DNA from 4 places in the Streptosporangium sp. NPDC002721 genome. Region 4 is predicted to be linked to each of the others. Evidence: riboswitches for the same ligand, from Rfam matches in the RefSeq annotation. Region 4 holds a riboswitch; each other region holds the start of a gene.

The links. Region 4 has a riboswitch for cyclic di-AMP ahead of ACFYWM_RS03415 (CHAP domain-containing protein). Riboswitches for the same ligand answer to the same signal wherever they lie in the genome.
Region 1: another riboswitch for cyclic di-AMP. It lies ahead of ACFYWM_RS16130 (C40 family peptidase); the one in region 4 lies ahead of ACFYWM_RS03415 (CHAP domain-containing protein).
Region 2: another riboswitch for cyclic di-AMP. It lies ahead of ACFYWM_RS24895 (NlpC/P60 family protein); the one in region 4 lies ahead of ACFYWM_RS03415 (CHAP domain-containing protein).
Region 3: another riboswitch for cyclic di-AMP. It lies ahead of ACFYWM_RS17940 (hypothetical protein); the one in region 4 lies ahead of ACFYWM_RS03415 (CHAP domain-containing protein).

Annotation. Positions count from the first base shown of each region.
Region 1 is NZ_JBIAQI010000010.1:156,032-161,545, reverse strand. Features, by position in the region: gene serA (phosphoglycerate dehydrogenase) at 1-1,295, shown strand, start outside; gene ACFYWM_RS16130 (C40 family peptidase) at 1,795-2,403, opposite strand; cyclic di-AMP (ydaO/yuaA leader) riboswitch at 2,391-2,608, opposite strand; gene ACFYWM_RS16125 (3-isopropylmalate dehydrogenase) at 2,764-3,810, shown strand; gene ACFYWM_RS16120 (branched-chain amino acid aminotransferase) at 3,984-5,078, shown strand; gene ACFYWM_RS16115 (Uma2 family endonuclease) at 5,254-5,514, opposite strand, start outside.
Region 2 is NZ_JBIAQI010000017.1:199,145-204,658, forward strand. Features, by position in the region: gene ACFYWM_RS24885 (RDD family protein) at 1-918, opposite strand, end outside; gene ACFYWM_RS24890 (amino-acid N-acetyltransferase) at 1,147-1,689, opposite strand; cyclic di-AMP (ydaO/yuaA leader) riboswitch at 2,156-2,302, shown strand; gene ACFYWM_RS24895 (NlpC/P60 family protein) at 2,308-3,357, shown strand; gene ACFYWM_RS24900 (LuxR C-terminal-related transcriptional regulator) at 3,697-3,897, opposite strand; gene lysX (bifunctional lysylphosphatidylglycerol synthetase/lysine--tRNA ligase LysX) at 5,202-5,514, opposite strand, start outside.
Region 3 is NZ_JBIAQI010000011.1:238,503-244,016, forward strand. Features, by position in the region: gene ACFYWM_RS17930 (hypothetical protein) at 1-38, shown strand, start outside; gene ACFYWM_RS17935 (alpha/beta fold hydrolase) at 106-966, opposite strand; gene ACFYWM_RS17940 (hypothetical protein) at 1,174-2,001, opposite strand; cyclic di-AMP (ydaO/yuaA leader) riboswitch at 2,275-2,426, opposite strand; gene ACFYWM_RS17945 (DUF4253 domain-containing protein) at 2,846-3,709, opposite strand; gene ACFYWM_RS17950 (IclR family transcriptional regulator) at 3,957-4,742, shown strand; gene ACFYWM_RS17955 (sugar kinase) at 4,785-5,514, shown strand, end outside.
Region 4 is NZ_JBIAQI010000002.1:270,742-276,255, forward strand. Features, by position in the region: gene ACFYWM_RS03405 (carbohydrate ABC transporter permease) at 1-503, opposite strand, end outside; gene ACFYWM_RS03410 (ABC transporter substrate-binding protein) at 588-1,937, opposite strand; gene ACFYWM_RS03415 (CHAP domain-containing protein) at 2,476-3,174, opposite strand; cyclic di-AMP (ydaO/yuaA leader) riboswitch at 3,193-3,331, opposite strand; gene ACFYWM_RS03420 (hypothetical protein) at 4,185-5,123, shown strand; gene ACFYWM_RS03425 (DUF6716 putative glycosyltransferase) at 5,236-5,514, shown strand, end outside.

The DNA of each region.
Region 1 (5,514 bases), on a different contig from region 4:
TCACCAGCGCCGCCGAGCACACCGTCGCCCTGATCCTCGCCTCCGCCCGCAACGTCGCCCAGGCGCACTCCGCGCTCAAGGGCGGCGAGTGGAAGCGCTCGAAGTACACCGGCGTGGAGCTCGACGAGAAGGTCGTCGCGATCCTCGGCCTCGGCAAGATCGGGCAGCTGGTCGCGCAGCGCCTCCAGCCGTTCGGCGTCGAGCTGATCGCCTACGACCCCTACCTGCAGCCGGCCCGCGCCGCGCAGATGGGCGTCCGGCTGGTCTCGCTGGAGGAGGCCCTGAGCGAGGCCGACTTCATCACCGTGCACCTGCCCAAGTCCAAGGAGACCATCGGCCTCATCGGTGAGCGGGAGCTCCACACGGTCAAGCCGAACGTCCGCCTCATCAACGTCGCCCGCGGCGGCATCATCGACGAGAACGCCCTCTATTCCGCGATCAAGGAGGGCCGCGTCGCCGGCGCCGGCATCGACGTGTTCCCGAAGGAGCCGGTCACCGACAGCCCGCTCTTCGAGCTCGACCAGGTCGTCGTCACCCCGCACCTGGGCGCCTCCACCCACGAGGCCCAGGAGAAGGCCGGCACCCAGGTCGCGCGCAGCGTGAAGCTCGCGCTCGCCGGGGAGTTCGTGCCGGACGCGGTCAACGTCCAGGGCGGCGCCGTCGCCGAGGACGTCAAGCCGGGCCTGCCGCTGGCCGAGAAGCTCGGCCGGGTGTTCACCGCCCTCGCGGGCGAGGTCGCCACCAAGCTCGACGTCGAGGTGCGCGGCGAGATCGCCTCCCACGACGTGCGCGTGCTGGAGCTGGCCGCGCTCAAGGGCGTCTTCACCGACGTCGTCGAGGACTCGGTCACCTACGTCAACGCCCCGCTGCTGGCCAAGGACCGCGGCGTGTCGGTCGAGCTGGTCACCAGCTCCGAGAGCCCCGACTGGCGCAACGTCGTGACGGTCCGCGGCGTCCTCGCCGACGGCCGCGCGGTCTCGGTCTCCGGCACCCTGTCCGGGCCGAGGCAGATCACGAAGATCGTCGAGGTCAACGGCTACCAGATGGAGATCGAGCCGACCGACCACCTGTCGTTCTTCACCTACACCGACCGGCCCGGCATCGTCGGCGTGGTCGGCCGCATCCTCGGCGACCACTCGATCAACATCGCCTCGATGCAGGTGGCCCGTGACGTCAAGGGCGGCAAGGCGCTCATCGCGCTCACCGTCGACACCGCCATCCCGGCCGAGGTGATCGACCAGATCGGCACGGAGATCGGCGCCGACAGCGGCCGCTCGGTCGACCTGGCCGACTAGCCGTCCCGCCGATGTGGCCGCCGTCCCGGAGACCGGGGCGGCGGCCACAGCTCGTCTCAGCATGTGAGAAGTGTGTACGCCGGGCGAGACGCTGTTCCCGTGGCCAGGTAGCCTGGAATGAAATGCGCCAGGTTCTCGTAATTCCTACCTGCCGCGGCGAGGCCTGACAGGGGCAGGCCGGCGACTCGCCGCGGTGTCGTGGCGCGTGCCGGCTCCAAGCTCCCGTCGCCGATCCGTGATCCGGACCCGCGACATCAGGCCTGGTCGGAGTCCCGACCGGAGTCTCGACCACCTTCCTTGCTGGCATGCGAACGAGACGAGATTCGCCATGTACGACATGTATCCCTGGAACCGTCCCGACGAGACCGAGGACGAGGCCACCGACGCGCTCCAGACCGCTCTGGACCGCAGGGACAACGGTGGTGCCCCCACCCGCTGAACCCGCTCTCGCCGCCGCCGGGATCTTCACGGCCTCCCGGCGGTGATCCGCCGGCGTGTCTCATCCGCTGGTCACCGTTTCGGTCGCGAGCTCGACCCGCTTGGCCAGCTGAACCCCCTGCGGGTCGGGGCGCACCGCGCCGGCGAAGGACTCGCGGCGCCAGGAGTCGAGTTTCTCCTCCTTGACCACGTCGCCGGTCCTCGGGGCGTGGACCATGTAACCGGGCTTCGTGATCATGCCGACGTGACCGAGGCCGCTGAAGAAGACCAGGTCACCGGGCTTGAGATCCTTCCAGGCGATCTTCTTGGAGAAAGCGGCGTACTGGTCGTCGGTGACGCGGGGGAGCTTGATCCCGGCGGCGCCGTAGGCGCGGAGCACCAGGCCGGAGCAGTCGAAGCCGCCGTGGCCGGTGCCGCCCCAGACATAGGGCGTTCCACGCTTGGACATGGCCCACTTCACGGCTTTCTGCCAGGCGGGCTTGACGGCCACGGCCTTCAGCGCCTCTTTCAGCGCGGGGGTGTGGAGGGCGGCGGGGCCGGGGGCCGGGGGAGGGGAGGCGGCCAGGGCGGCGGTCGAGGTCGCGAACATCGCGGCGCCGGCGACGGCTACGGAGGCGGAGATGGACAGGACACGGGGGAGAACTGTGCCGGACAGGATGATTCCTTCCATAAGGCCGGCCGGGTGAGCTGTCGGGCTCGGGCGTGGAGGCCGCCCTACGGCGCGAGAACGCGCTGATTCGCCCCAAGGAATCCACCTGACGACGGCCGGGAACGCGCTCCGGGGGAGGAGCGAGCCGCCCGGCGCCAGGTAGATCCCGTAAAGAGTGGGTCCCCGGCTCCGTACGGGCCCGGTAAGGGGATGGCCCGTACGGATTAGGCAGTGATGTGAATGGGAGGACCATAACGAAACCTCACGAAACGGTCAATACCAAGCAAAGAAGGACAAAACGATCAAAAGTCCTGATGGGCGAATGTGTCCGGAGGGTGAGACCGGTGTTCGATCACCGAGACGGACCGGTAGGGTGCCTGCATGGATTCGCGTAACATTCGCCTGGCGGTCATCCCCGGGGACGGAATCGGGGTCGAGGTCGTCACCGAGGGGCTGAAGGTCCTCGAAGCGGTCGGCACGAAGGTGGAGACCACCACCTACGACCTCGGTGCCAAGCGCTACCACGAGACCGGCGAGACCCTGCCCGACCAGGTCCTCGACGAGCTGCGCGGATACGACGCGATCCTGCTCGGCGCGGTCGGCGACCCCAGCGTGCCCCCGGGCGTCCTGGAGCGCGACCTGCTGCTCAAGCTCCGCTTCCGGCTCGACCACTACGTGAACCTCCGCCCGGTCAAGCTCTTCCCCGGCGTCGAGACGCCGCTGGGCAGGGCCCGCCCCGAGGACATCGACATGATCGTCGTCCGCGAGGGCACCGAGGGCCCGTACGCCGGGGCGGGTGGCGTCATGCGCCGGGGCACCCCGCACGAGATCGCCACCCAGGAGTCGCTGAACACCGCGTACGGCGTCGAGCGCGTGGTGCGCTACGCCTTCGACAAGGCGCAGGGCCGCTCCCGCAGGAAGCTGACGCTGGTCCACAAGACCAACGTGCTCACCTACGCCGGTGACCTCTGGGCCCGCACCTTCGAGCGGGTCGGCCTGGAGTATCCCGACGTCCGGACCGACTACTGCCACGTCGACGCGGCCTCGATGTTCTTCGTCAGCCAGCCCGAGCGCTTCGACGTGATCGTCACCGACAACCTCTTCGGCGACATCCTCACCGACATCGGCGCGGCGGTCGCCGGTGGCATCGGCCTGGCGGCGAGCGGCAACGTCAACCCCGACCGCACCGCGCCGAGCATGTTCGAGCCGGTGCACGGCAGCGCCCCCGACATCGCGGGCCAGGGCAAGGCCGACCCGACCGCCACGGTCCTGTCGGTCGCGATGCTCCTCGACCACCTGGGCCTGGCCGACGAGGCCGCCAGGGTCGAGCGGGCCGTCGCCGACGACCTGGCCGAGCGGCCGATCGGCCGGGCCGGCCGGAGCACCCGCGAGATCGGCGACGACATCACCGCCCGAGTAGCCGGCTGAGGAAGCCGCCCTCCTCGACCCCGACGCGCCTGGCGGCTCATCCGAGCCGCCAGGTGCGTTTTTGTTTCTCCAGCACTGCCGGTTTTCGGCATGGATGGAGTAGTTTCCCGTTACCCGGTCCGACGCAGAATGGACCCAAGGGTAAGCCAGACACCAAGAGAAGGATCCGTGCGATGACCACCGCTCAGAAGCTCAGCTTCGACGTGCAGCTCTCCGACCACGCTCGCACCGCGGAAGAGCGCGAGCAGGTACTGGCGAGCCCGGGGTTCGGTCAGGTCTTCACCGACCACATGATCTCGATCGACTACACCGAGGGCCAGGGCTGGCACGACGCCAAGCTGGTGCCGTACGGCCCGCTCAGCCTCGACCCCGCGACGTCGGTCTTCCACTACGCGCAGGAGCTTTTCGAGGGGCTCAAGGCCTACCGCCAGGAGAACGGCTCGATCGTGACCTTCCGGCCGGAGGCCAACGCCGCGCGCTTCAACACCTCCGCGGCGCGGATGGCCATGCCCGAGCTGCCCGAGGAGACGTTCGTCGAGTCGCTGGAGCTGCTCGTCCAGACCGACCGCGAGTGGGTCCCGACCACGCCGGGACACAGCCTCTACCTGCGCCCCTTCATGATCGCGACGCAGCCGGCGCTCGGCGTGAACTACCCGTCCAGGACCTACAAGTACATGGTCATCGCCTCTCCGGCGGCGGCCTACTTCGGCGGGGGCAAGGCCGTCACCGTCTGGCTCTCCACCGAGTACACCCGCGCGGCCCCCGGCGGGACCGGCTTCGCCAAGTGCGGCGGCAACTACGCGGCGGCCTTCGTGGCCCAGCGCCAGGCCGTCGAGCAGGGCTGCGACCAGGTGGTCTGGCTCGACGCGAGCGAGCACCGCTACGTCGAGGAGATGGGCGGGATGAACCTGTTCTTCGTCTACGGCGACCGCCTGCTGACCCCGGCGCTCACCGGAACGCTCCTGCCCGGCATCACCCGCGACTCGATCCTCTCCTTCGCCTCCGACCTCGGCCTGCACGCCGAGGAGGGGCGCCTGTCGGTCGAGGAGTGGCAGCGCGGCTGCGAGACGGGTGAGCTCACCGAGGTCTTCGCCTGCGGCACCGCCGCGGTGGTCACCCCGGTCGGCTCGGTCAAGGGCGCCGACCGTGCCTGGACGATCGGCGACGGCACCCAGGGTCCCGTCACCTCGAAGATCCGCGAGGAACTCGTGGGCATCCAGTACGGGTCTCGCCCCGACCCGCACAGCTGGGTCCACAAGATCTGCTAGTCGCGCACGGGGTCCGTCGCCCCTGTGCCGAATCAGACCCGTACGGGATTCGTGGGTCCCGTACGAAGGAGGAGGTCCGTGGGGGCCGGTCGGCCGGAGTGCCGGCCGGTCCCCACGCGGAGGAGACCCGGTCCGCCATCCCGTGCCCCTGTGCGGGGCCTTCTTCCGGGCGGGGCTATCCCTCGATCAGCTTGCCGGTGTCGATCGTGAGGTCCCAGGGCGCGGGGAGCTCAAGGGTCTCTCCGAGGGTCACCTGGAGTTGCTGCTGGTATCCCCGCTCCCCGGGGTGGCTGAGGAGCCGGGCGAGATTCTGGGAGGCGTCGATCACTAGATAGAGCGGGACGCCCGCGATCGCGCAGTTCTCGGGCTTGGTGACGTGGTCGTCGTCCCGGCTGCTGGGGGAGACCACCTCCACGACGAGCAGCGTCTCTTCGGC
Region 2 (5,514 bases), on a different contig from region 4:
CTTGAGCGCCGTGTCGGAGCTGAGCCCGCCGGGCGGCAGGACGCCGCCGACCGGCACGACCTTGATGCCCATGACCATCTTGCCGACCGTCTGCCCGCCGCGGCTGAGCATGAAGAACTCGTAGGCCACGTAGATGGCCGCGGTGATCAGCGAGGTGAGCAGGCTCGCGAGGAAGAAGCCCCCTCCCGAGATGGCGCCCGTCTCCAGGTTGAAGTCGACGGGCGTCACGACAATGGCGGTGATCACCGCGTTGACGATGAACAGCGGGATCGCCAGGATGACCCCGTCGACGATCCTCGCCACCAGGCGCTGCCACCACTCGGCGAGCGGGGCCGGGGCCCCGGGAGGACCGCCGTACGGCTGACCGTAGCCCTGCTGCCCGTACGCGGGCTGCTGCTGGCCGTAGCCCTGCTGCCCGTAGTCGGGCTGCTGGCCGTAACCCTGCTGGCCGTACTGCTGCTGCCCGTAGTCGGGCTGCTTGCCGTACTGCTGCTGGCCGTAGTCGGGCTGCTGGCCGTAACCGGGCTGGGGCTGCTGCTGCCCGTAGCCGGGCTGCTGGCCATAGCCCGGCTGCTGGCCGTAACCCTGGTCGTGGGTGGGCTGCTGGCCGTATCCGGGCTGCTGCCCGTACGCCCCCGTGCCACCCTGCTGCCCGTACGCGCCGGTCCCGCCCTGCTGGCCGTAACCCTGGTCGTGGGAGGACTGCTGGCCGTAGCCGGGCTGCTGCCCGTACGCCCCCGTCCCACCGCTCTGCTGCCCGTACCCCTGCTGCTGCCCGTACCCCTGCTGCCCGTAGTCGGGCTGCTGACCGTACCCCTGCTGGCCGTACTGCTGCTGCCCGTAGCCCTGCTGGCCGTAACCGGGCTGGCTCTGCCCTGGGCCGGTGTTCGGCTGTGAGGCCTCCGATCGATATCCCACAACTGTCACGTCGGGGTCGAGTTCGCCAGGGGCTCGACCCACGTTGTGCTGTCCGTAATCCGGCTGCCCCGACGGTGTGCGATCGCGGTCGGGATCATCCTGTCGATACGGCGGCTGTCCGGTGCTCACCGCGTCACCTCACTTAGACTGCGCATGTGGCAAATGTCAGACGCACATGCATGCTGCTGCACAAGGTATCGATATAGGTATCAACAGTCACCTTTCCGATCAGTCAGCTCTAAAGTCATCAGAGTCGGGCTCACGTGTCAGATGCAGCAGCATCCGGGTGTTTCCCAAGGTGTTGGGCTTGACGTGTTCCAGATCGAGGAACTCCGCCACACCCTCGTCGTAGGAGGCGAGAAGTTCCGCGTAGACCTCCGGGGCGACGGGTGTGCCCTGGATTTCCCGGAATCCATGCCGGGCGAAGAAGTCGACCTCGAAGGTCAGGCAGAAGACCCGGCGCAGGCCGAGCTCGGCGGCCGTGCGGATGAGCGCGGAGACGATCCGGTGGCCGATTCCCAGCCCCCTGCGGGTCGGGTCGACGGCGACGGTGCGGATCTCGGCCAGATCCTCCCAGAGGACGTGCAGGGCCCCGCAGCCGATCACCGTCCCCTCCGCGTCGGTGGCGACCCAGAACTCCTGGACGTCCTCGTACAGGGTCACGGTGGCCTTCGCCAGCAGGCGCGGGCCGGCACCGCCGTAGGTGTCGACGAGCCGTCTGACGGCGCGGACGTCCGGGGTGCGTGCGCGGCGGACCGTGATCTCGGGGATCTCGGGGACCTCGGGGCCCGTCCCGGCCTCGGGCGCGCCCCGCTCCGCCTCCGTGGATCCGGCACGCCGCTCCCCGCCGCCGGGGGCGCTGACGACCGGCACGGGAGAATGCTCAGCAAGCTGCTCCATGACCGTTCAGCGTACGTCCTCACCGGTCTTTGATTACGGCTCATCCTTAACTCGCGACCCGCGGGCCGCTCATGACCGTTGGCGATCGCTTTACCACTCTCGGTACGCGACACCTCCCGTGTGCCTCAACTCACCTTTGGCACGGTCCCGGACCTGGGAAGACCCCTCGTCCCACCCGTCACTTGGAAGGCAAAGCCTGCGTAATGGCCATGTTGATCATATTGCGGTGTGATCTTTTCGTGACACCTCGGTTGCGAAACCTCTACTGAATTCGCAGTTCTGGTTGAGCATGAACCACAGGTGCACTAATCTCCGTGCTCGATGTCAGAGATGTGAAAAGCCTGACCCGCCGAATCCTCCCGCGTGGGGAACCGGGGACCCACCACGTCCTCCGGGGTGAATCCGAGTGCCACCGGCGCACCCGGTAGGGCTGCCTCCGGCCCGAACCCGTCAGCTAACCCGGTAGGCGGCCGAGAGAGGAGCCCATTGGTGAAGCGCACGCGCGACCTCGGAGGAGAGCGGGCGGGTCACGACACCCGCGGTCGAGAACGCGCGCCGCGAGGGCTGCGCCGTCGCATGGCGGTCGTCGGCCTGGCATTCGCCACCCTGACCCTCGGCACCCCGCTGGTGTCCGCCACCGCGGACCCCGAGCCCAGCCTCCAGCAGCTGGCCAAGCAGGCCGAGAAACTGCACCAGGAGATCGGCACGCTCGCGGAGCGCTACAACGGCGAGCGGGTCAAGCTCAGGCAGGCCCAGCGGGCCGCGGAGAGCGCCAAGAAGATCCTCGCGTCGAGCGAGTCCGAGCTGGCGTCCCGTCGCACCAAGGCCACCCTCCTGGCGCAGAGCACCTACATGTCGGGCGGCCTGAACTCCGGGCTCGCCTTCACGCAGGCCACCGATCCCGACGCCTTTCTCGACCAGGCCACCACCAACTACGCGCTCCAGCAGCAGCAGAGCGAGGAGCTCGCCCAGGTGAGCCGGGCGATCGCGGCCGCCGAGCGGGCCCAGGCCGGCGCCAAGGCCAGGACGGCGGAGGTCAAGAAGCTCCTCGCGGAGATCGACGGCAACCGGACCAGGATCGAGCGGCTGGTCGACCGGGTCGAGAGCGACCTGTTCAGCGAGGTCCGCACCAGGGCCGTCAGCAACCGGGGCGCCCGGGTGAAGACGGACGTGCCCATCGTGGGCAGCGGCAAGGGCGCGGAGGCCGCCCGCTGGGCGCTCACCCAGCAGCTGAAGCCGTACGTCTGGGGTGCCGAGGGGCCCAACTCCTTCGACTGCTCCGGCCTGGTCATGTGGGCCTACCAGAAGGTCGGCATCAGCCTGCCGCACTACACCGGCGACCAGTGGACGGCGGGCACCCACGTCTCCAGGAACGAGCTGCGCCCCGGCGACCTGGTCTTCTTCTACAGCGACCTGCACCACGTCGGGATCTACATCGGCGCGGGCCTGATGGTCCACGCGCCCCGGACCGGTGACGTCATCCACATCACCACGATCGACAACCGGCCCTTCGCCGGAGGCGTCCGCATCGCCGCCTGAGCCGCCGGCTCCCGGCCGGAGCGGTGTGGCTCGAAACGGTTTCCGACCGGGCGGGCGGCCTTCCCAGACTGTCGGCTCGGGCGGGGGCCTGTCAGGCCTGTCGACTCGGACGGGGTGGCCTGTCAGGCCTGTCGACTCGGGCGGGGGTGACCCGTCCGGGCCGCCGACCGGGTGGGAGTGGCCTGTCCGGCCTGTCGGTTCGGGCGGGGGTGACCCGTCCGGGCCGCCGGCTCGCACGCGTGTGGCCTGTCCAGCCTGTCGGTTCGGACGAGTGTGGCCTGTCCGGGCCGTCGGCTCGCACGCGTGTCCGGCCCGACCTGCCGGACACGCGGCGACGCGTCAGATCAGGCGACGGCGAGCCGCCCAGGCCACGGCCTCGATCGCCGTGGCCACGCCGATGCGGTCGCAGATGCCTCTCAGCCTGCGCCTGACCGTCCGGCCACTGATGTCGAGGCGACGCCCTACCCGATCGACCGTGACACCCTTGGCGAGCTCAGCCAGCAGCACGAGGTCGTCGTCACTGAGACCGATTTCGCTCATGCCCAGGGGGCTGTCGCCATGGCGTGAATCCACTTCTGGATATGCCATCAAGAGTCACTCCCCCCACTCTGGAAACCGGGTGCGAGACGCCGGAAATGAATACCGTCCGCCAGGAACGGTAAACGCCTTGTTCAAAGGTCGTCAAGTTCCACTCTTCATAGCGTGCGTCCAGTATTGACATAGCAGGCGCTACGTGAAGTACTCATGATATGTCAGTGCCTTTGCGGCTATGTCATGATCGAGCCCAGGCACGAGCCGGCAAGCACCCCCTGGCTGCGACGATCGAAGTCCTGGCAGAACAAGGTTTCGCCGGAACCGCCGTCTCACCGGGCGCTCCGAAGCCGATCCCCCGGGGATCCCGGCCCGCCCGCATTTCCCGGCAAAAATTGATCTCTTCCCCGTGCTCTCCGGCGACCATGCCTCAGCGCCTTGACCACACGCCACGGAAAACGCGGAAATATGAGGGTCAAGGGCGAGGCTTTGCGGCATTCGCGAAGTATCACGTGGTAACGGCGGACCGTTGGGCGATATTGGACATACTGGAAAGGGATATCTGCACCATGCGGAAACGCGTCCGATATTGCGCGGACCAGCGGAGCCGGTGAGACCATGTGCTCGGCGACCGTTTCCCGCCCACCGGATCCGCCCCGACGCCCCGAGCACTTCCACGGGGAATCATCCCGATCCGTGAACCTTTCACGAGAGCGATGCGCCCCGGCGCCTCGGGGTGACTCTCCTGCGAGGACGGCCCGGAGACGGTAGGGGAACCACTCCGGCGCGCCCCGGCCGCGCACGGCTCGCGCTCCGGTTCGTGTTCGCACCCACCGGCGCGAGACCGCGCAGGACGCCGATCGGCGGGGTGGGACGGTGACGGGGCCGCCCGGTGGGAGCGGAGGGGTGACGGAGCCGCTTGACGGGAGCGGGACGTTGACCGCGCCACTCGGCGCGGCTCGGCTGGTCAGGCTCTCCGGGCGCTCCTCGAACCCGCCGTCCCGTGTGGGCGGTGTGGGCCCCGCCGGGCCTCGGCCCGACCGCGAGTGGCCACAGGGCTCGCGCTTCGAGCGGTAACCGGGGTCACGTCCCGAGCCGCGACTGGGAACGCGTTCCAAGCGGTGACCGGAGCCGCGACCGGGAGCACGTCCCGGGCGGCGAACGGGGTCGTCGGCCGGTCTCGGTCCGGGAGTGGTCCTGCCCGGGAACACACCGTCGCCAGAGGGCGGGACAGCCCCTCATGACGGTGGCGCCGGGCCGGGAAGTGCCCGGCGCGGCGCCACCGTGGCAGGGAGATCGTCCGCCCGCCTGGCTCAGGTGGTCGGCTTGACCAGCGGGAACAGGATGGTCTCGCGGATGTTCTTGCCCGTGAAGGCCATGATGAGGCGGTCGATGCCGAGGCCCATGCCACCGGTGGGCGGCATCGCATATTCCAGGGCCGTGAGGAAGTCCTCGTCAAGCTGCATGGCCTCGACGTCGCCGCCCGCGGCGAGCATGGACTGCTCGGTGAGACGGCGGCGCTGCTCGATCGGGTCGTTCAGCTCCGAGTAGCCGGTGCCCAGCTCGGTGCCGAAGCCGATCAGGTCCCACTTCTCGGTGAGGAGCGGGTTGTCCCGGTGGACGCGG
Region 3 (5,514 bases), on a different contig from region 4:
ACGTCCTGCGCGGCATCGAGGAGAAGCTCGAGGTCTGATCTTCCGGTGCGGCCCGTGCCCCGGGAGGCACGGACCGCACCGGAGCCCGTCCTCCTCCCGGTGAGGTCATCGCCCGGAGTCCGCGGAGGTGGTGAGCTCGTCGATCGCGTCGACGAAGGAGGGCCAGAGCTCGGCGGGCAGGTCGTGGCCCATGCCGGGGAAGGTGATCAGCCGGGCACCGGGGATCGCGTCGGCGGTGGCGATCCCGGCGGGCAGGGGAACCAGCGGGTCGTCCTCCCCGTGCAGCACGAGAGCCGGAACCGCGAGCTCCTTGAGCAGGGGCGCGCGGTCGCCGGAGGCCATGATCGCGGTCACCTGCCTGGCCGTGCCCGCCGGGTCGTACGACCGGTCGTAGCCCAGCCCGGCGATCTCGGCGTTCCACTCCCGGTCGAACGGGTAGCCCGGCGAGCCGACGGCCGCGCAGTTGTCGAGGGCCCGCCGGATCGCGCTCTCGCGGTCGGGCGTGAAGGCGGGCAGGAGCACGTCCGGGTCGGTCAGCAGGGCCGCCCGCGGGCTCGGGGTGGACATGATCGAGGTGAGGCTGCGCACCCGGTGCGGGTGGCGGATCGCGAGCGACTGCGCGATCATCCCGCCCATCGAGAGGCCGACCACGTGGGCCGTGTCCCAGCCGAGCGCGTCGAGCAGCCCGGCGGCGTCGTCGGCCATGTCGTCCAGCAGGTAGGGGACCTCCCCGCTCCCGTCCGGGGCGGGCGTCCCCGCCTCGCCCAGGTGGGTGCTCTCGCCGCTGTCGCGGTTGTCGAAACGCACCACGTGGTGCCCGCGGTCCGCGAGCAGGGCGCAGAACCTCTCGTCCCACTGGATCAGCTGGCAGCCGAGGCCGGTGATCAGCAGGAGGGGGCGTGCCCCCGGGGAGCCGAAGGTGTCGTAGGCGATCTCGATGCCGTTCGCCGGGGCCCGCAGGGTCATGGCACTCCTACCGTCCGCTACCGTCCGCGCTGGTTCCGCGGGACAGAATGTCATTCGGGGGAAGGCGCGGCACCGGCGGGGTGGGAGTTCCCGCAGGACAGGAACTCCGGCGAGACGGGAGCCTGACGGGACGGGGACTCCGTCAGGAGGCGGGAGCCCGGCGGGACGGAGGCTCCCGCGAGGGGTTCTCGCGGGACCGGACCCGGCTCAGTTCTTTCCCGCGCCGATCTCGGCGGCGCGGACACCGGCGGCGACCACGTCGGCCGGGACGCGCATGGAGGCGGCCTCGACCATGACCTTGGGCTTGCCGGCCCACGGCCGCACCGCGGCGCTCACCGGCTGGGTCCTCACGCCTATCCCCAGTTCCAGGGCCTTGGCGAAGACGACCGTCGGGGGCTTGGCCGGGGTGGTGTCCCTGCGGCTCCAGGCACCGGTGGAGAACGCGACGGGGTGGTTCTTGATCCCCGCGCCCTCACCCCACTTGGTGACCACGTACTTGACGTCGATGTGACCCATACCGCCGTTACCGTCCACGCCGAGCGTGCCGGCGTTGAACGTTCCACCGGTCAGGTCGGCGAAGGTCTTGGCATCGATGTCGATCATGATGCCCTGGTTCGAGGGCGAGCCGGGACCGCGGTCGCCGACGAAGAACTTGGCCTTCTTGCCCTTGTAGATGAGGTAGCCCTCGGTGAACAGGGGCCAGCTCGGGCTGGCGATCATGCCCTTCTGCATCGGCTTGCCGCTGGCGGGAAGACCGGTGTCACCGGCCCGGCCGGAGGAGTCGTCCCAGAAGTAGGAGGCCGTGGTCCCGCCCTGGAGGAGGACGGACTCGGCGCTCGCCTTCGCCACGCCGACCTCGGGATCGGCGGTGGCGGCGAAACAGGTGGAGGCGGGCAGTGCCAGGGCGACACCGGCGGAGGCGAGGACGCTCGCGCCGACCAGGGTGGCGGCGGCGAGGCGGTTGCCGCGGGACTTGCTCCTGTGCCAGACGGACTTGCTCGGGCCGTTCTTGTGCATACCAAAGAAGGGGCGCATGGAGAAGAGGCTCTTTCGCGAGGGAACGGGGCGGCCAGGTGCGACACACCGAAGGGGTGCACTGGCGGGGACGCGCTCGTCGGAAAAGGGGGCGTAGCCGGAATCTCAGGCAATCGCTACGCGGAGCACGATCTGGAAGGTGCCGCGATCAGGTGCGGCGAAGGGTCGGGGGGACGGGGGATGGCGAGCTGTGTCGGGACGAAGGGGGAAAGTTCAGGTGGTCGGCGCGGACAAGGTGTGCACCGACGTGGTAACGCGGTGATCCATGAGGGGATCTCCTCTCCATCTCGTCTACCGGGTTAGCTGACGGGTTCGGGCGGTGGAGTTGCCCTACCGCCGCGTAGTTGCGGCGGATTCACCCCGAAAGAGTGGTTCCCCGGCCCCGGAGCCTCTGTGGGGCTCTCGGGATTCGACGTCGGCCGGCCGCTCCCTCTTGTGAAGGGCAGGTCGCCTACCGATAGCAATGGACACTACCTACCAAAACCGGACAAGGCAAAGCAAACACCATGAAAACCCCAGAAGATCTACCTACAAGCTTCAAGGAAGCCTCATCGATCGCCCTGCCAGGCCAACACCCGTCCTACCAGTACGAATGTCTCCCCCAGCCCGCGATCCGCCCCGGGGATCCTTGCCCGGAGCGCTCGAATCCGGGGCCCGTCCGGCGAATCCGTCCTCCGCGACTCCGTCTCGGAACACCACGGGTCCGTCTCGGAACACCACGGCTCCATCTCGGAACACCACGGGTCCGTCTCGGAACACCACGGGTCCGTCTCGGAACACCACAGCCCCGTCTCGGGACAGCCGCCCCACCGGAGGTCCGAACGGGGGAAACCCTCCGGGCCGATCAGTCCCACCAGAACGACCAGGCGTTCCTGCCCTTGATCTGCTCGGCGTAGTCGATGAGGTTCCCCGCCCCCTGGATGATGCTGTCGGGGCAGAACGTCCAGTGCTCCGCGGCGACGTGCAGGGCGTGCTCGGAGGTCGTCGGGGGCGCGGCGACGCTGAGGTCAAGGGTGTTGAAACCCATGCCGACCACCCGTACGCCGAACCTGTCCTCCCAGCTCCGCACGACGGCCGCGAGCGGGACCATCCACTCGTTGTGGTTCAGGGCGCCCTGCCAGCCCATGACGGCCAGGGCGTCGGCCCCGCGCTCGACCGCGACGAGCCCGAGCGGGGTCCTGCGCTCGGCCACCAGCCCGGCGTACCAGTCGGCGACCACGCCGGGGTCGGCGGCGAGCCTTCCCGCGGGGGCCGGGCCGGGACACTCGGGGCCGAAGGGGTCGAGGAGTTCGAGCTGGTCCACGCTGGCCTTCGCGATCCAGTCGGACCACACCTCGGCCATGAACGCGGCGGCGTGGTAGTTGTCGATCTGACCGGCCGTGTCCGGGGCGATCTGGCCGGCCGACCAGGGCTGGACGGAGTCCTCCAGCAGCACCGGCCACAGGCCCGACCGCTCGTGCTGGGCCCTCAGCCGGGCCCAGTACTCGCCGGAGACCGCCACCTCGCTGAGCCAGAACGCCGGACGGCGACGGACGGCGAGCTGAGCGTAACCGGGGTCGGGCCACACCACGTCTCCCGGCGGCAGCTCCAGCGAGAGCCTCCTGCCCCCGCCCGCGCCGGTCCCGTCACCGCCCTCGCTCCCGTCGGCCCCATCGGCGAACAGCTGGCCCAGAACTGGCGGAAGTCGCTCGCTCTCGCAATCGCCCATATCTACCGATCCGATCCTGACCACGGACCAATTTTGGCCTGTCAACCATCCCGAGGGACAGTTCTGCCCTGGTCCGGGCAAAAATTATCGGTAGAAGGGGGAACCGGGACCGGGCGGGTGCCTGTCCCCCGCCGTTCGTCGACAGGTTGTGCACTGCAGAACGTTGTGCTGCAAAGTGGCCGCGAGGCGGCGTACTCGCCTACCTTGACCAGGTATTCGATTGCCGGATTCACCCTGGGAGGTCGCGATGAGTGAGCCGGCTCCCGAACGCAACCAGTCGGCCTCGCTCCGGCGCGCCCTCTCCGTCCTCGCGCACGTACGCGACCACGCGGGCGCGGGCCACGGCCTGTCGCTCACCCGGCTCGCCGAGGCGCTCGGCCTGTCCAAGAGCACGGTGCTCCGGCTGGCCACCCCGCTCATCGAGGCCAGGCTCCTGGAGCGCGACCGCAGGAGCGGCGCCTACCGGCTGGGCAGCGGCGCCCTGCACCTCGGGCAGGCGTACCTGTCCACCCTCGACCTGCGGACGGTGGCCGCCGAGGAGTCGCACCGCCTGATGGCGGAGGCCAGGGAGACCGTCCACCTCGTGGTCTACGACCCGCCCGACGTCGTCTACATCGACAAGGTCGAGAACGAGACCAACGTGCGCATGGCCTCGCGCATCGGCAGCCGCAACCCCGTCTACCGCACCGCCGTGGGCAAGGCGATCCTCGCCTGGCAGCCGGAGGAGGCCGTCGAGGAGATCGTGGCCGCCGGGATGCCGCACGTCACCCGCTACACCATCACCGACGCCGCGCGCCTGCGCGCCGAGCTCGGCCGGATCCGGCAGCGGGGCTACTCGGTCGACGACCGCGAGAACGAGCCCGAGGTGCGCTGCGTCGCGGCGCCGATCTTCAACCACAACGACGTCGCCACCTCGGCGATCTCCATCTCGGGCCTCACCTCCCGGATCACCGCCGCGCGGGTGCGAGACCTCGGCCCCCTGGTGGCCGAGGCGGCCCTGCGCATCTCCAGAAAGCTCGGGTCGACCCGATGATCGACGAAGCCCGCCCGCCGACTCCCAAAGGACCCGTTCTCCATGACTGATCTGGTAACGCTCGGTGAGAGCATGGCGCTGTTCAGCGCGCGGCGCACCGGCCCGCTCAGGCACGCCCGCGACTTCGGGCTCGGCGTGGGCGGCGCGGAGTCGAACGTGGCCATCGGCGTCGCCCGCCTCGGCGGGCGCGCGGCCTGGATCGGCAGGGTGGGGGCCGACGAGTTCGGCGAGCTGCTGCGCTCGACGCTGGCCGGTGAGGGCGTCGACGTGCGGGGGATGCGGGTCGACCCCGAGGCGCCCACCGGCCTGATGATCAAGAGCAGGCGCACGGCCGAGACGGTCGACGTGCGCTACTACCGCTCGGCGAGCGCCGGATCCCGGCTGCGCCCCTCCGACCTGGACGTCTCGCTGATCCGCTCGGCACGCGTGCTGCACGTCACGGGCATCACGCTCGCGCTGTCGGCGACCGCCGCCGAGGCGGTGCGGGCCGCGATCGCCGAGGCGCGCGACGCGGGCGCGATCGTGTCGATGGACGTCAACTACCGCCGTGCCCTGTGGACGCCCGCCGAGGCGTCCGCCGCGCTGCGCGAGACCGTGACCTCGGTGGACGTCCTGTTCGCGACCGAGGCCGAGGCCCGGCTGGTCGTCGAGGGGGACGACCCGCTCACCCTGGCCGGAGCCCTCTCGGCCCTCGGCCCGCGCCACGTCCTCATCAAGCGCGGCTCGCTCGGCGCGATCGAGCTCTCCGACGGCGCCGTACGGCACGCGGAGC
Region 4 (5,514 bases):
AAGCTCAGGAACCAGTTGATCAGGCCGTAGTCGCGGCCGTACAGCTGGGTGAAGACCACCGCGACGGCGACGACGGAGGTGATCAGCGGCAGCAGCACGCCGAGGCGGAAGAAGAGCCGTCCCCGGATGCGCTTGTTGAGGGCGTTGGCCAGCAGGAGGGCCAGGACGAGCTGCGGGACCGTCGACATGACGAACATGCCGAGGGTGTTGATCACCGCGTTCCAGAAGGCCTCGTCGGTGATCAGCTCGATGTAGTTGTCAAGGCCGACGAGGGTCTTGTCCCCGGCGAGCTCCCACTCGTGCAACGAGACCCAGAGGGTGTAGCCGAGCGGGAAGATCCCGAAGATGGCGAAAAGCAGGAAATAAGGGGATACGAGGAAGTAGGGGGTCGCCCGGAGGTCGAACCGGGCCCACCCACCGCCCCGGCCCGGTCCGCGGCGCCCCGGTGACCGGCGGGGGCCGGGTCGCGGCGGGGCGGCCGGGGAGTCGACGTGCAGTGTCATTCGGTCTGAACCTTTCAGCGGGGGCAGGCGACCGGCCCGGCCGCGGGGTCACCGCAGCCGGGCCGTTGCGGGTCGGTACGGGGATCAGCCCGCTGCCTTGACGCCGGCCTCGATGAACTTGGTCCAGGCCTGGTCGTAGGGGACCGAGCCCTGGTCCATGCCCTCGAGCACCTTCTCCACCGAGGTCTTGACCTGGGCGTGCTTCTCGCCGAGGAAGACGGGCAGCAGGTCCTTGACCGAGGCGCCGAAGATCTGGCCGGTCGGCGCGTCGTTGAAGAACGGGTTCTTCAGCTCGGCGACCGCCGGGTCCTGCTGCGCGGTGAGGGAGCTCGGGAAGGCCGCGGCCTCCTGGAAGGCCATCACGTGGCCCTCCTTGCCGGTGAGGTAGTTCAGGACCTCGGCGGCCTCCTTGGGGTGCTTGCTCTGCTTGGGGATGGCCAGGTAGGAGCCGCCCCAGTTGCCGGCGCCGCCGGGCACGGCCGCGACGTCCCACTTGCCCTTGTTGGCGTCACCGGCCGCGCCGGAGACCACGCCGAGCATCCAGGCCGGGCAGCCCATGGTCGCGAAGGCGCCCTTCTTGATCGCGGCGTTCCACGGCGGGGTGAACGAGGCGAGCTTGGCGGTCAGGCCCGCCTCGCTGAAGCTCTTCACCGTGTCGAAGGAGGTCTTGATGGCCGGGTTGGTCTCGATGACGAGCTGGTTCTTCTGGTCGAAGTAGGAGACGTTGCCGTTCTTGGGCGCCTCCTGCGACAGGATCACGTTGTAGAGCGTGTTGGGACCGTCGATGAACTTGGGGTCGGTCTTGCCGGGGTTGGCGGCCTTGAACTTCTCGCCAATCGCCTTGAAGGCGGCCCAGTCCGGCCAGAGCTTGCCGACCTCCTCGCGGTCGGTGGGCAGGCCCGCCTTCTCGAACAGGTCCTTGCGGTAGCACATGGTCATGCCGCCGATGTCGGTGCCCAGCGCGAAGAGCTTGCCGTCGGCGTTGATGCCGTTGTCCCACTTGGCCGCGGGGAAGTCGGCCTTGCGGCTGTCCAGCCCGTGCTCGGCCAGGTCGGTGAAGAACTGGGGACGGGCCTTCATGAGGCCCATCGCGCCCTCGTCCAGGGCGATGATGTCGGCCGCGCCGCTGTTGGCCTGCAGGCGCTGGAGCAGCTGCGGGAGGTAGACGTCCTCGAAACGGTCGGTCAGGTTCTGGTACTTGACCTGGATGTTCGGGTGCGCCGCGTTCCACGTCTCCACGGCCTTGTCGTAGCCGAAGTTCTCGCCGCCGCCGAAGGTGTGCACGGTGATGGTCACCGGCTCGGCCGCGGCGGCGGAGCTGCCGCCCGCGGCGGGCGCGGCGGGCTCGCTGGAACTGCACGACGTGATGGCCAGGGCGGTGGCCGCCATGGCCGCGACGGCGGCGAGCTTGCCGTGCCGCTTGTTGTTCAACATTCCGGACCCCTCTCAGGTGGTCGCCCGAATCATTGGGAGGCGACATCGCGGACCGGTCCCCGACAAACCGGTCCTCGCGACGAGGTCGTTCCTCAATGTGCTTTGGGAGCGCTCCCACGAAGAGTGGACGATGGGCAACCAGGACGTCAATATGCCGAAACTCAACCGTTACATCCGGCCGTTTTAGGCAGGACTATCGGTATGAAACCTGCACAAATGCCTCATAGTGGTTATTGGGAGCGCTCCCATCTCACGGGCATACAGTCGGGGCATTTCGTGTCCGCGCGAGGAGGGGAGTTCGCCGGGGAGCGCCCTCGGGAGGCGTCGGCGTGAGGCTGTCAAGGAGGTGTCAGGACGCCGAAACGCTCCCGGGGGCGCCGCTCGTTCGAGCGACGCCCCCGGGAGCGTGTGGACCTGGCCGCCGACCACCGGAGGGGGCCGGGACGCCCGCGCCGTGGGGGAACGGCGGGCGCGGGCGGCGGCGGGTGCGGTCGGCTGGATCAGGCCGGATGCGGCCGGTGAAGCGGGCCGGGCGCGGTCAGTTGGAGTAGACGGGGTAGCCGTAGCCGACGATCTGGGAGACGGGCCGGACGCGCTGCTCGACGTCGCCGTTGCCGGTGTTGCCCTCGATCGTGGTGATCGTGCCGTCCCCGTTGTCCTTCTTCACGAAGCCGACGTGGTCGATGCCGTCGATGCTCTTGCCACCGGCCCAGTCGAAGTAGGCGACCGCGCCGGGGGTCGGGATGGTGCCCCAGTGGCCGTTGTCCTTGAACCACTTGGCGTGGGCCACGGTGTAGGCGTCCCAGCCCATGGTGGGGCGGATGCCGGCCATCTCGCCGACCCAGGAGACGAACATCGCGCACCAGGGGGCGTTGGCGTAGTCGTACACGGTGTTGCCGCCGTCGCGGGCGAGGGTCTCCTTGGCGCGCGGGCTCGACATGTACCAGGAGTGGAACTTGGTCCCGCCGCCCGCGGAGTTCTCGCGGATGCCGATCTGCTTGGAGGCGATGTCCAGGACCTTCGCGGCGGAGACCTTGGGAAGCCTCTCGGCCACGATCTGCAGCGGGGTCTTCGCGGCCTTGGCGTCCTGGGCCTTGGTGTCGACGGGCGGGGCGTTCACGACGCCGTGACCGTCGGCCGCCAGGGCGGTACCGGTGGCGCCGGTCGCCAGGGCGACGCACGCGCCCATGATGGCGCAGGCGGCGCGGGGGGTGGAGATGAGGCGATGCTTGGTCATACGGGGGTTCGACTCCTTGCTTCGCTTCCATTCCGCCTACCGGGTTAGCTGACGGGTTCGGGCTGGGAAGTGCCCTACGGCGCACAGGTGCGCTGATTCACCCCAGGAACGTGGTTCCCCGGTTCCGCAGACCTCGCGGATTCGGCGGCCGTGCTCACCTTCGGTGGAGGGGCTCCACCAGGTGGGACACAGTCGGGCAATGTGACGGCAATGCATAGACCTGGATAGACCTAGACAATTGCCATGAACAGGACGAAGGTACGTCAGGAGGGCAGACGATTACAAGTAGGACATATTGCCTTGACTTGGGAATACGTCTGAATCGGGCCGGTGTTGCGGGGTGCCGTCCGGCCGTCGGGGTGGGCCGCGACGACCTTGGCCGTACCTCTCCACGGCGGACGGGCGGACGTCGCGCCGATGCCGGGATCCCCTGCCCCGACGGCGATCCGGGTTTCCCGGACCCGCCCGCGAGCCGCCTGCCGGGGGGTGCTATGACGCGCGAGCGAGGCCCTCGGGTAGGGGTGGTGTACCCGGTCAAATTTCGAACAGATATTCGATGGTAAAAAGTATTCCGATGGTAGAGGTTCCCCCATGAACGGCCCGGGGGCGGCGCGCCGGGTCCGGTGGCACCGGCCCCGCGCCTGAGGGGGTTTGCGCAGCTCAGAGCGGTTGTGGAGGGTCGCGGGCGGGCCTCGGCGCCCGGAAGGTAAAGAGACGTGCCCGCGCGGAGGTCCCGAGGGGTTCCGTGACCCCGCGAAGGTAAAGGCGCCGAGTAAAGGAACACGCTTTCCCCGAGCCTTCGCCGCGCCCGCGGGCAAAGTCCTGGCGATCATCAACAGACGCGCGTGGTCGGCTGTTCACCCGCAGTTCCCGGGCGCTTAAGGACACCGGGTTAGGTTGTGGCAGTCGTGAACGGGTCATCGCCCGGCGTGGAGGACGGCCGAGACCACGCGCGGGATCAGGGTTCGGCCGTTGCCTGGGTGGAGTCCCCGCTGCAGATGCTCTGCGCGGTGGAGGCACATCATGCAGGGCTGCTCGGCGCCCACAGCCACCTCGTGCCCAGGGCGAAACTCCGCCCGCTGGCCGTGACGGGCCGCGAGCTGGGCCGTCTCACCCTGCCGAGCGGGCTGGAGCTCACCGCGGCCCGGCAGGACATGCCCAGGCCGCGCCGGGGCGAGACCTGGGTGGTGGGCGACGCCTTCTCCGGCAAGGTCCAGTTCCGCTGGCTCACCGCGCTCCCCGGCCGGATCGTGATCGTCGACGACGGGCTCGCCACCATCAGGCTCCTGGAACTGCTCACCGGCAGGGTGGGAACGCCCCTGCTGAGGGCGAGGGCGAAGGCCGGAAGGCTGAGGACCGTCCTCGGCGCGGCGGCCGGGCTCAGGCTGCGCGCCGCCGCCCGCTCGGGACGACTGTCGATCTTCACCGCGCTGCCCGTGCCCCCCGACCTGGCGAAGGCCGTACGCGCCGTGGGAGCCGAGCTGGTCACCCACGACTTCGCCTGGCTGCGGTCCCAGCCGCTGCGCGGGCCCCGTCCCGAGGAGCGCACCGTCGTCCTCGGCACCTCGCTGGTCCGCAACGGCCTGATCCACCGCGACCGCTACTTCACCTGGCTGGCCGGGCTCGGCTCGGCCGGTCCGGTGGCCTACTTCCCGCACCGCCGCGAGGACCCCGACGACCTCGTCCGGGTCGGGGAGCAGCCGGGGATCACCGTCTACGACGGCGGGACCCCCGCCGAGATGACCCTGCGCGGCCTGGCCGCCGAGCAGCGGGTGCTCAGCCTGCCGTCCACCGCGGTCACCTCCCTGCGGGTCCTGCTCTCGGCCCGGGGCGTCGCCGTGGAGACGGTGGACGTCCCCGACGAGTGGTGGACGGCCGAGGCGGCGCCGTCACTGCGCTCCCACCTGTCGAGGTTCGCCCATCAGGACACGGGAGTCTCCGGGTCATGATCCCGCGGCCGATGCCCGGCGGGCCCGCCGGGCGCGGGGCGTCTCTCCACGAACGAATCCTCTCCACACACGAAACCGCGCGAAACCGGGGATTCCCCGCCGGAGGTTCTCTTTGAAGGTCCTGGCCGTGGCCGACTCCGACTCCTACCTCAAGTGGGCGGCCTGCCTGCTGAGGGACCTGCCCTCGGGCTGCGAGACGGAGCTTGCGGTCATCCGTACCCCCATCACCCCGTCGCCGGCGCAGATCCACGCGGCCGTCGCCGGTTCGGCAGCCGACCCGCCCGTGCTGTCGGCCCGCGCGCTGCGCCGGACCGCGGAGCGGCTGCGGCCCGACGTGGTGCTCGTCGCCTGTACGGGACCCGTGGTGGACGTGCTGGTCGGAGAGGTGCTG